DNA from 2 places in the Streptomyces sp. NPDC031497 genome. Region 1 is predicted to be linked to the other one. Evidence: riboswitches for the same ligand, from Rfam matches in the RefSeq annotation. Region 1 holds a riboswitch; the other holds the start of a gene.

Region 1 (5,183 bases):
GGGAGAGAACCAGCCGTGATCACCGCGATCGTCCTCATCAAGACCAGCGTGGACCGGATCCCCGAGATCGCGGAACAGATCGCCGCGCTGGACAGCGTCAGCGAGGTCTTCTCCGTCACCGGTACGTACGACCTGATCGCCATGGTCCGGGTGCGTGAGCACGAGGATCTGGCCGAGGTGATCCCGGGGCGGATCAGCAAGATCCAGGGCGTGGAGGGCACGGACACGCACGTCGCGTTCCGCACGTACTCCCAGCACGACCTGGAGGCGGCGTTCGCGATCGGCCTGGACAGCTAGTCAGGCCTTGAGGGCGAGGACGGTGATGCCGTCGGCGGTCGCGACGTAGATCCGGCCGTCGCGGGCGACCGGGCTCTGGGTCCCGGTCGACGCCCCGCCCTCGACGCGTTTGCGCCAGGTGCGCTTGCCCCGGCGGTTCACACCGAAGAGCGTCGAGCCCTGGCGTACGTAGAGGGTGTCGCCCGCGACCGTGGGATCGCTGTACTGGGTGCCCTCGCCGGTGAGCGTGAGGTCCCACGCCTTCGATCCGTCGGCGGGGTCCAGGGCGAGCACTTCGTAGTTGCTCGCGGTGACCGCCAGGCCGCCGAACGCCACGCTCGTGAAGTAGCGGCCGCCGCGCGGCAGCTCGGTGCCGGACTTGTGCCAGAGCGCCTTGCCCGTCCGGCTGATGCCGTGCAGCATCTGCTCACCGCCCGACCCGACCACCAGGACGTCCCCGATCAGCGCCGGGCGGCCGGTGTCACTGCCGGCCGCCGTCGCCCAGAGCCGCTTCCCGCTCTTCGCGTCCAGGGCCCGCACCTGGTCCCCGAACGTGCCGACGTAGACGACGCCCTCCGCGACCATGGGCTCGCTGGTGGGCGCCGGCCCGGTCGGCGTGCTCCAGGCCACACTGCCGTCGGGGGCGTACGCGCGCACCCCGCCCGCGTCCGTGGGGCCGTAGGACACCAGGACCAGGTCGCCCGCGGCCACCGGGACCTGGCTGTTCCCGGCGACCGCTTTGGTCCAGCGCACCCGGCCGCGCCGGTCGAGCGCGCAGAGCTTCGTGGAGCCCTCCCCGTTGTCGTACAGCAGGCAGTACACGCCGTCGGCGGTGGCGAGCGGGGGCATGACCGGGCCGCCCAGCGCGGTGCTCCAGACGGGACGGCCGTTCGGCGCCACCGCGTGCAGCGAGCCGTCCGCCCCGCCGACGTACACCGAATTCCCGTCGGCCGACACCGCCGCACACGGGCCGCGCTGCCCGCCGAGCCCCTCGACCGGGTACTGCCACCCCACCTGGGCCGCCGACGACGAGCCCGTACCGGTCCGCCCCTCCCGCGCCGCCGGACCCGTGCCCGCCGAGGAGTCCCGCAGCCACAGCCACCCGCCGACGCCCCCGCCCGCCACGACCGCCGCACCGCCCGTCAGGGCCGCCAGCAGCCGCCGCCGGGAGGCCGGGGCGGCAGCCGGGGAGGCCGCGGGCAGGTCCGTGACTGTCGTGGGCGCCACGTACTCGACGCGGCTGTCCCGCTCCCCCGACCCGTGTTCCGGCACCCAGCGCTCATCGCTGTCCACGGTCGCCGATTCCGCCGTGGCGCGGCCGGCGTACCACCCCGCCCCAAGGCCCGCGCGGAGGGAACGCGCGGTGTGTCCCACCGCCGCCACCACGTCCGCGGGCGTCGGCCGCGCGCCGGGGTCGTCGCGCAGACAGGACTCCACGAGCTCCAGATGGTTTTTCGGTACGGCGGACAGGTCGACGTCCCCGGTCAGGATCCGCAGCAGGACGACCGAGTCCTGCCCCTCGCCGAAGGGTTCCCGTCCGCCCGCCGCGTACGCGAGGACCGCGCCCAGCGAGAAGACGTCACTGGCCGGTCCCACGTGGGCGCCGTTGCGGATCTGCTCGGGCGAGACATAGCCGACCGACCCGACGATCACCCCGGTCCGGGTCAGTGCCGTCCCTTCCAGGGCCCGGACGATCCCGAAGTCGATGACCCGGGGGCCGTCCGGCGCCAGCAGGATGTTGGAGGGCTTGAGGTCACGGTGCACCAGCCCCTTGGCGTGGATCGCGGCCAGCGCCTCGCCCAGCGCGGCCGCCAGCAGCCGTACCGCGTCGCCGGTCAGGGGGCCGCCTTCGAAGATCGCGTCCCGCAGGTTCGGCCCGTCCACGTACTCGGTGGCCATCCACGGCCGTACGGCCTCGGTGTCCGCGTCCACGACGCGGGCGGTGTAGGTCCCCGCGCCGCCGACGGTCTGCGCGGCCCGCACCTCGTGCCGGAAACGGGCCCGGAAGGTGCGGTCCTCCGCGTGTTCGGCGCGCACCACCTTCACGGCGAGCCGGAGACCACCGCGCGCCTCGGCGAGATACACCTCGCCCATACCGCCGGATCCGAGTCTGCCCCGGACCTCGTAGGGACCGATGGTCCGAGGATCCGTCTCGCGCAGCTCCTGCACCCCGTGCTCCCCCTGCCCTCCGTACAGCTGAGGGAAGCGTATACGCGCGGCTGGACGTCAGTCCGTCAGACGGCCGGTACGCAACGGCCGTCCTCCGTACGGTAGTTCCATTTCGCGCCATCCCGGACGAGCTCCTTGACGGCATTCACGAACCGCTCCACGTGCTCGTCCGGCGTCCCCGCGCCGAAGCTCACCCGGATCGCGTTCAGGGACTTCTCGCCCGGTGCCGCCTCCGGCGCCCCGCACTCGCCCTGGGTCTGCGGGTCGGAGCCCAGCAGGGTCCTGACCAGCGGGTGGGCGCAGAAGAGGCCGTCGCGGACGCCGATGCCGTACTCGGCGGAGAGGGCCGCGGCGAAGTGGGAGCTGTTCCAGCCGTCCACCACGAAGCTGATCACTCCGACGCGGGGGGCGTCGTCGCCGAAGAGGGAGAGGACACGGACCTCGGGAACCTCGGCCAGCCCCGCCCGCACCTTCTCGATCAGGTGCCGCTCGCGGGCGACCAGCGTGTCGAAGCCCGCCTCGGTCAGCGCCTTGCAGGCGGCGGCGATCGAGTAGGCGCCGATCACGTTCGGGGAGCCCGCCTCGTGGCGCGCGGCGCTCTCGTGCCACTCCACGGCCACTCCCCCGTCCTCACGCCGGGTGACCTTGCGGCTGGCGCCGCCGCCCGCGAGGTACGGCTCGGCCGCCCGGAGCCAGTCGGCGCGGCCGGCCAGGACGCCGGAGCCGAAGGGGGCGTACAGCTTGTGGCCGGAGAAGGCGACCCAGTCGACGTCCAGCTCGCGGACGCTCACCGGGTGGTGCGGGGCCAGCTGGGCCGCGTCCAGGACGATCCGGGCGCCGTGCGCGTGCGCGGCCGCGGCCAGCTCGCGGACCGGCCACAGCTCGCCGGTGACGTTCGAGGCGCCGGTGACACAGACCAGGGCCGGGCCGTAGCCCCCTTCAATGGACACGGTGCGGTCGGCGAGGGCCTGCTCCAGGGTCTCGACGGCCTGGCGCGGGGTGCGCGGGGCGTCGAGGTAGGTGACCCGGGCGTCCTGCCAGGGCAGCAGGGAGGCGTGGTGCTCGGTCTCGAAGACGAAGACCTGGCAGTCGGCGGGGAGCGCGCGGGCCAGGAGGTTCAGGGAGTCCGTGGTCGAGCGGGTGAAGACCAGCTGGTCGTCGGGGCGGCAGTCGAGGAACTCGGCGACGGTCTTCCGGGCGTTCTCGAAGAGGTCGGTCGACAGCTGGGAGAGGTAGCCGGCACCGCGGTGGACGCTGCCGTAGTAGGGCGCGTAGGCCGCCACGTCGTCCCAGACCCGCTGGAGCGCCGGGGCGCTGGCCGCGTAGTCGAGGGCGGCGTAGGTGACCTCGCCGCCGGTGACGAGCGGGACGGTGACATCCTGCCCTAGAACGGGCAGCGGGGCACAAACCGACTGGGCGGAGACAGCGGTGGAGACAGACATGGCGAACTCCTGTGAGGGGTAAGCGAAATCGCCGGGCCGGACGGTACGTCGACGGCACGGGAAAGGTGAAAGGGGTATGCGGAGGCGGGGCTCGACGCCCTATCGCATTCGCTTGCTCACAGAAGACTCCCTCGACGACCAGGACCCCTGGCGTGCGAGGGGTCCGCGCTTGCCGTAGACCTCTCTGCCTACGACCTGGTCTTCACCCGGGGCACCCCGCCACGGACGGAGGGTTGCCGGACAGTCGGCCGGGGCCTCATGACTGTCACTCATGACCTGAGAAGAAACGTAAGTGAAGTGATCGGCGACGCGCAACTCCTGTCCGGATGACGGGACACCGCCAGGGTCCGAAGCCGCTTCCGCACCGCCGGAAGACCGAATGCGGTCGCTCGCCGTTGCGGCGGAAAGGCGGAAAGGCGGAAAGGCGGAAGTACCCCGCTCACCTTCTTTTCCGCCGCAACGGCGATCAGCCACGACGGCGCAGCTGGGGGTCCCCCCACGCCCTTAAGGCAGTGGGGAGGTGCCGTACCGCGCCTCAGCGCGCCGACCGCGGCCCCTACCTGTTCGTCGCCGCCGCCCAGCGCTCCAGCACCCGCTTGGCCGCGCCCGAGTCGATCGACTCCGCCGCCTTGTCCATGCCGGCGCGGATCTGCTCGGCCAGCGTTCCGGTGCCCGGGTCCAGGGCCACCAGCGCCGCCGCCGAGTTCAGCAGGACCGCGTCGCGGACCGGGCCCGTCTCGCCGTCCAGGAGCCGACGGGCGACCTCCGCGTTGTACGACGGGTCGCCGCCGCGCAGCGCCTCTACCGGGACCAGCTCGATGCCGACGTCCCGCGGGTCGAAGGTCTCCTCGGTGATCTTGCCGTCGCGGACGATCCAGACGTGGGACGTGGCGGTGGTCGTCAGCTCGTCGAGGCCGTCGTCGCCGCGGAAGACCAGGGAGGAGTTGCCGCGTTCCGCGAAGACGCCCGCGACGACCGGCGCCATGCGCGGGTCCGCGACGCCGACCGCCTGGGCCCGCACCTGCGCGGGGTTGGTCAGCGGGCCGAGGATGTTGAACACCGTGCGGATACCCAGCTGGCCGCGGGCCGCGCCCGCATGGCGCAGCGCCGGGTGGAACTTGACGGCGAAGCAGAAGGTGATGCCGGCCTCCTCGGCGACCTCGGCGACCCGCCGCGGGGTCAGATCGAGGTTGACGCCGAGCTTCTCCAGCACGTCCGAGGCGCCGGACGCGGAGGACGCCGCCCGGTTGCCGTGCTTGACGACCTTCGCCCCGGTGCCGGCCACCACCAGCGCCG
Region 2 (5,183 bases), on a different contig from region 1:
GACTTGGCGGTGAGGAAGTCGGCCACGTCGACCTTGCCGACCAGCATCGAGTTGCGCCAGGTCGCCGCGTCTTTGGCCAGCTGCCAGTTGTCCTCGATGTCGGCCGGTGTGATCAGCGCGGCCTGCGCGCCCGCCCTGGTGAGGGCGCGGGTCGCCGACGGAGACGCGGGGGAGCGCTCGCCGGCCGGCGAGACGGCCACGGCCTTGAGGCTACCGCTCCCGTCCGTGCAGGCCGCCGTGGCGAGCAGGATCCCCGCCGCCAGGGCCGAGGCGAGAACACGCACGGGTCGGGACGGACGGATCATCGCGACTGCCTCCTCGGGAACGCGGTCCGTCACTCCGCGGGGCGGCGGTGCTGCGGCACTCCGCGGGCGACGGCGGTACGTCCCTCCACGCCACCATCCGGCACGGCCGACGACCACCCGCGCGTGCCATCCGGGTGAGCGTCACGACCCGGGAGCCGTGATCCGCACCTTCCGGCTGCCGCAGCGCGGGCACACCGCGTCGGCGAGCGGCGACCGCACGGCCCGGCCGGCCTCGTCGACGTACTCCAGGGTGCTCTGCAGGTCCGGGTCGGCGATCGGGTCGGTGAAGAACACCGCCTGGAAGGCCGCCTCCCAGGCCTTGCCGCACCGCCCGCAGCTGAACGCGAAGGTCTCGGGCACGGCACCGGGCACGGGCCCGGGACCCGGGGGCTCGCTCATCGCATCCGGCTCCTGTCACTCGGCCCGCGTCTCCAGCGGACCGCGGCTCCCGCCCGGCGGCAACCCGGGGCCGGGTGTCCCAGGCGTGGACGCCCCCTTGACGGCACGCGGAGGCCGATCGACACTCCAGGTGGGAATCCTAGTGAAAAGGTAGGGAAAGATGGGTCGGCTGCGCACGGTCACCGGCAGACAGCGCCGAGGGAACCGTACGCCCGGCCCCGTCCCGCTGCTCACCTCCCGCCTGCACATCGACCTGCAGCGTGTGTGCAGCGCCATCAGCCGCAGCGCCATCAGCCGCACCGGCTGAGCCCCCGCTCCCGGCCGTACCAGCCGCACCGGCCGGGTGCCCGCCGTCGGCCGCACCCGCCGAACGCCCACCCGCCGACGAACGCTTCCGCCGCGCGTACGTCCGCGCGTCCGCACCCCCGGGGAGACGCATGTCCATCACTCCGCTCGCCGCCCTCCCGTCCGTCCGGACCACCCCCGCCTTCCGAGGGCGCATCGGCCGGGACGCGCGCAGCGGCCACTACGCCGTGCCGCGCCGCTACCGGCTCCACCTCGCCACCGCCTGTCCCGACGGCCTCCGCATCGCCGTCGGCCACAGCCTGCTGGCCCTCGACGACTGTTGTCCGGTCACCTATCTGCCCGCCGTCCCGGACTGTCCGGACGGCAGCCACACGGCGCTGCGCCCGCTGTACGAGGCGAGCGCCCACCACTACTCGGGACCGGCCCTCGCACCCGTGCTCAGCGACGACTGGTCCGGCCGCATCGTCTCCACCCACAGCCGGGACATCCTGCGCGACCTGGACCGCCACTTCGGCGACGGCGCCACCCGGCTGTACCCGTGCGGTGCCGAGGCCGAGATCGAGGCCGTCGAGCGGCTGTGCGCCGAGGGCATCGAGCAGGCCGCGCAGCGCGCCGGGCGCGTGGGCGGCGACCCGGAGGCGCTGGAGGTGCTGCTCGCCGCCCTGGACGAGCTGGAGTGCCGGCTGACCGGGGCGGAGTTCCTTGTCGGCGGGCAACTCACGGCGGCGGACGTCGAGTTGTGGGTGGCCCTGGTGCAACTCGACACCGTGCACCGCAACCACCTGGACGCCTCCGCCGTGCACCGCATCGCCGGCCATCCGGTGCTGTGGGCCTACGCCCGCCGGCTGGCCGCGCACCCGGCCTTCGGCGCCCACCTCGACCTCGACGGCATCGCCCGTCGCCACCACGGCCGTTGCCAGGGCCTGGAAGCCGCCGGTGCGGCCGTCCAGATCCTGGACTGGGCGGGCCACGCGGCGGACGCTCCCGGCGTTCCGCGCAGGTGAGAGCGGCCCGAACCGTTTCGCCAGTCGGACAGGCGTTGACATTCGTTCGGGCAACTGCGTTACTTACGGACCAGAACGGTCAAGAGCGTCAGCGTCAAGCCCTGGCTTGCTGACCGGCAACCCTCGCATCGCGGTGGGGTGCCCCAGGTGACGACCGGACCGATGACGTTTCGGCAAGCGACGATTCGGTAAGCGCGAGGCCCCCCGAGGGCCAGCACGACAGTGACAGGTGACGGACATGTACGCAGCCTCCAGGACGGCCGAGCGCCGCACCTCGGGCTGCGTACGCCCGTATCCGAGCCCGCTCGTCGCCGACCGTGCCGTCGATCTGCTCCGTGTCAACAGCGCCCTGTGTAGCGCGTGTACCGCACCGGGCTGTGCCCGCTGTCGGGTCTGACCAGGCTTTTCCGCCGGCTTCCCGCAGCTTCGCGCCTCAGCGTCCCCGTCGAAACACCGGTCGCCCGGTGTGCCGCCGTCCGCCCAGCCCCCCTGCCCCGCGCGCCCCCGTGCACCGTGCCGCCCGCCCGCATGCGGCCCGGTCGTACGGTCCCGGCCGTGGGGCCCGGGGTGTCCGACTCCGCCGGAGCCCGCCATGACCGAACCCCCAGGCACCGTGTCCCTCGCCGAGGCACCGCCACCAACTGACGATACGTCAAAACCCGTCAAAACCCAGCGGGTTCAGCCGTTGCGCCGCCCCGGCCGGTGGATCGCCACCGCCGTCGTCCTGGTGGTCGTCGCGCAGTTCGCACACGGACTGGCCACCAACCCCTTCTACCAGTGGGACCGGTTCCGCTACTGGTTCCTGCGGCCCACGATCCTCGACGGGCTCGTCATCACCCTCGAAGTCGCCGCGCTCAGCGCCGTGCTGGGCCTCCTCGGCGGCGTCGTACTGGCCGTCGCCCGGCTCTCCGGCAGCCCCGTGCTGCGCGCCGTCAGCTGGACCTACACCTGGCTGTTCCGCTCGATCCCGCTGATCGTCCTGCTGATCTTCCTCTACAACTTCTCGGCCCTGTACCAGACGTTGAGCCTGGGTGTGCCCTTCGGCCCGTCCTTCGTCAGCTTCGACGAGTCGAAACTCGCCACCGACATGGTGGTCGCCGTGGTCGGCCTCAGCCTCAACGAGGCGGCCTACGCGGCCGAGGTGGTGCGCGGCGGCATCCTCTCCGTCGACCAGGGCCAGCACGAGGCGGCCGCCGCACTCGGCCTGCCCAAGAGCTACCAGTTCACCCGGATCGTCTTCCCGCAGGCCCTGCGCTCCATCGTGCCGAACTACGTCAACCAGCTCATCGGGCTGATCAAGGGCACGTCCCTGGTGTTCTACGTCTCGCTGCTCGACCTCTTCGGCTCGGTGCAGTCCATGGGCAGCACCTACCCCGGCGACATCGTGCCGCTGCTGCTCGTGGCCACCGTCTGGTACCTGATCCTGACCAGCGCCGTCTCCGTCGTCCAGTTCTACGTCGAGCGGTACTTCGCCCGCGGCGCCACCCGCACGCTGCCGCCGACCCCCCTCCAGAAACTCCGCACCGGCCTCGGCGACCTGCGGGAACGGATACGCCGGGAGGCCGCCGCATGACCACCGCACCGGACCTCGCGCCCGCCGCCCTGGAGATCCACGACGTCCACAAGTCGTACGGCGCCCATCGCGTCCTCGACGGGGTCGACCTGACCGTCCGCCCCGGCGAGGTCACCGTCATCCTCGGCCCGTCCGGCTCCGGCAAGTCCACCCTGCTGAGGGTGATCAACCACCTGGAGAAGCCCGAGACCGGCTACGTCAGCGTCGGCGGCGAACTGGTCGGCGTGAAGCGCCACGGGGACCGGCTCAAGGAGCTGAGCGAACGCGCCATCCTGGCCCAGCGCAGCCGGATCGGCTTCGTCTTCCAGAACTTCAACCTGTTCCCGCACCTGACGGTCCTCGACAACGTCGCGGCCGCCCCCGTCGCCACCGGAAAGCTGACCAGGCCCGAGGCCCAGCAGCTGGCCAAGGAACTCCTCGAACGGGTCGGCCTCGGCGAGCGCGTCGGCGCCTACCCGCGGCAGCTGTCGGGCGGCCAGCAACAGCGCGTGGCCATCGCCCGCGCCCTGGCCCTGCGGCCCGGCATCATCCTCTTCGACGAACCGACCTCCGCGCTCGACCCCGAGCTGGTCGGCGAGGTCCTCGCCGTCATCAAGGACCTGGCCTCCGGCGGCACCACCCTCGTGATCGTCACCCACGAGATCGGCTTCGCCCGCGAGGTCGCCGACCGGATCGTCTTCATCGACGCCGGAAGGATCGTCGAACAGGGCCCGCCCGCCGAGATCCTCGACAACCCGCGGCACGAACGGACCCGGGACTTCCTCCGCAAGGTCCTCTGAACCACACCCCTTTCACTGGAACCACCCCCTCTTTCCCTTGAACCACCCCCCCTTTCACTTGTCACTGAGACACGAAGGACAGCCATGCCCACGCTCCTCTCCCGACGCAGCCTGATCCGCGGCCTCACCACGGCGACCGCCGTAGCGACCCTCGCCACCGGGCTCGCCGCCTGCGGGGGCGACAGCGACGCCGCGACCACGACCGACAGCGCCAAGAGCGGCGAGGTCGTCATCGGACAGGTCTCCAACGGCGCCGCCCAGCAGACCACCGTCAAGGTCTCCGAGGTCAAGTCCATCAGCGCCGAACTGCCCGCCTCCGTCCGCAAGAGCGGCAAGCTCGTCATCGGCGAGGGTGTCCTGCCCGCCGGATTCCCGCCGCTCGCCTACGTGGGCAGCGACCAGAAGACCCTCACCGGTTCCGAACCCGACCTCGCCCGGCTGGTCGCCGCGGTCTTCGGCCTCACGCCCGAGCTGAAGAGCTTCACCTGGGAGAACATGTTCGTCGGCATCGACAGCGGCAAGGTCGACGTGGCCCTCTCCAACATCACCGACACCGAGGAGCGCAAGAAGAAGTACGAGTTCGCGTCCTACCGGCAGGACAACCTCGCCTTCACGGTCCCGAAGAAGAGCACCTGGAACTTCGACGACAACTACGAGAACCTCGCCGGCAAGACCGTCTCCGTCAGCGCCGGCACCAACCAGGAGAAGATCCTCCTGGAGTGGAAGGCCAAGCTGGCCAAGGAGGGCAAGAAGGTCACGGTCAAGTACTACCAGGACAGCAACAGCGTCTACCTGGCCCTCAACAGCGGCAAGATCG

What was found. A riboswitch is a leader RNA that binds a small molecule or an ion and turns the genes downstream of it on or off. The one in region 1 is predicted to bind S-adenosylmethionine.
Region 2: linked by a shared signal. The riboswitch ahead of ACZ5K7_RS11805 (amino acid ABC transporter permease) and the one ahead of ACZ5K7_RS41360 (aminotransferase class V-fold PLP-dependent enzyme) in region 1 are both predicted to bind S-adenosylmethionine.

The regions. Positions count from the first base shown of each region.
Region 1 is NZ_JBVIKO010000031.1:83,055-88,237, reverse strand. It holds gene ACZ5K7_RS41375 (rhomboid family intramembrane serine protease) at 1-19, shown strand, start outside; gene ACZ5K7_RS41370 (Lrp/AsnC family transcriptional regulator) at 16-297, shown strand; gene ACZ5K7_RS41365 (outer membrane protein assembly factor BamB family protein) at 298-2,445, opposite strand; gene ACZ5K7_RS41360 (aminotransferase class V-fold PLP-dependent enzyme) at 2,511-3,887, opposite strand; SAM riboswitch class IV at 4,048-4,164, opposite strand; gene trpD (anthranilate phosphoribosyltransferase) at 4,444-5,183, opposite strand, start outside.
Region 2 is NZ_JBVIKO010000005.1:95,073-100,255, reverse strand. It holds gene ACZ5K7_RS11825 (hypothetical protein) at 1-305, opposite strand, end outside; gene ACZ5K7_RS11820 (RlpA-like double-psi beta-barrel domain-containing protein) at 447-704, opposite strand; gene ACZ5K7_RS11815 (putative leader peptide) at 865-1,011, shown strand; gene ACZ5K7_RS11810 (glutathione S-transferase C-terminal domain-containing protein) at 1,142-2,014, shown strand; SAM riboswitch class IV at 2,092-2,215, shown strand; gene ACZ5K7_RS11805 (amino acid ABC transporter permease) at 2,607-3,587, shown strand; gene ACZ5K7_RS11800 (amino acid ABC transporter ATP-binding protein) at 3,584-4,366, shown strand; gene ACZ5K7_RS11795 (ABC transporter substrate-binding protein) at 4,451-5,183, shown strand, end outside.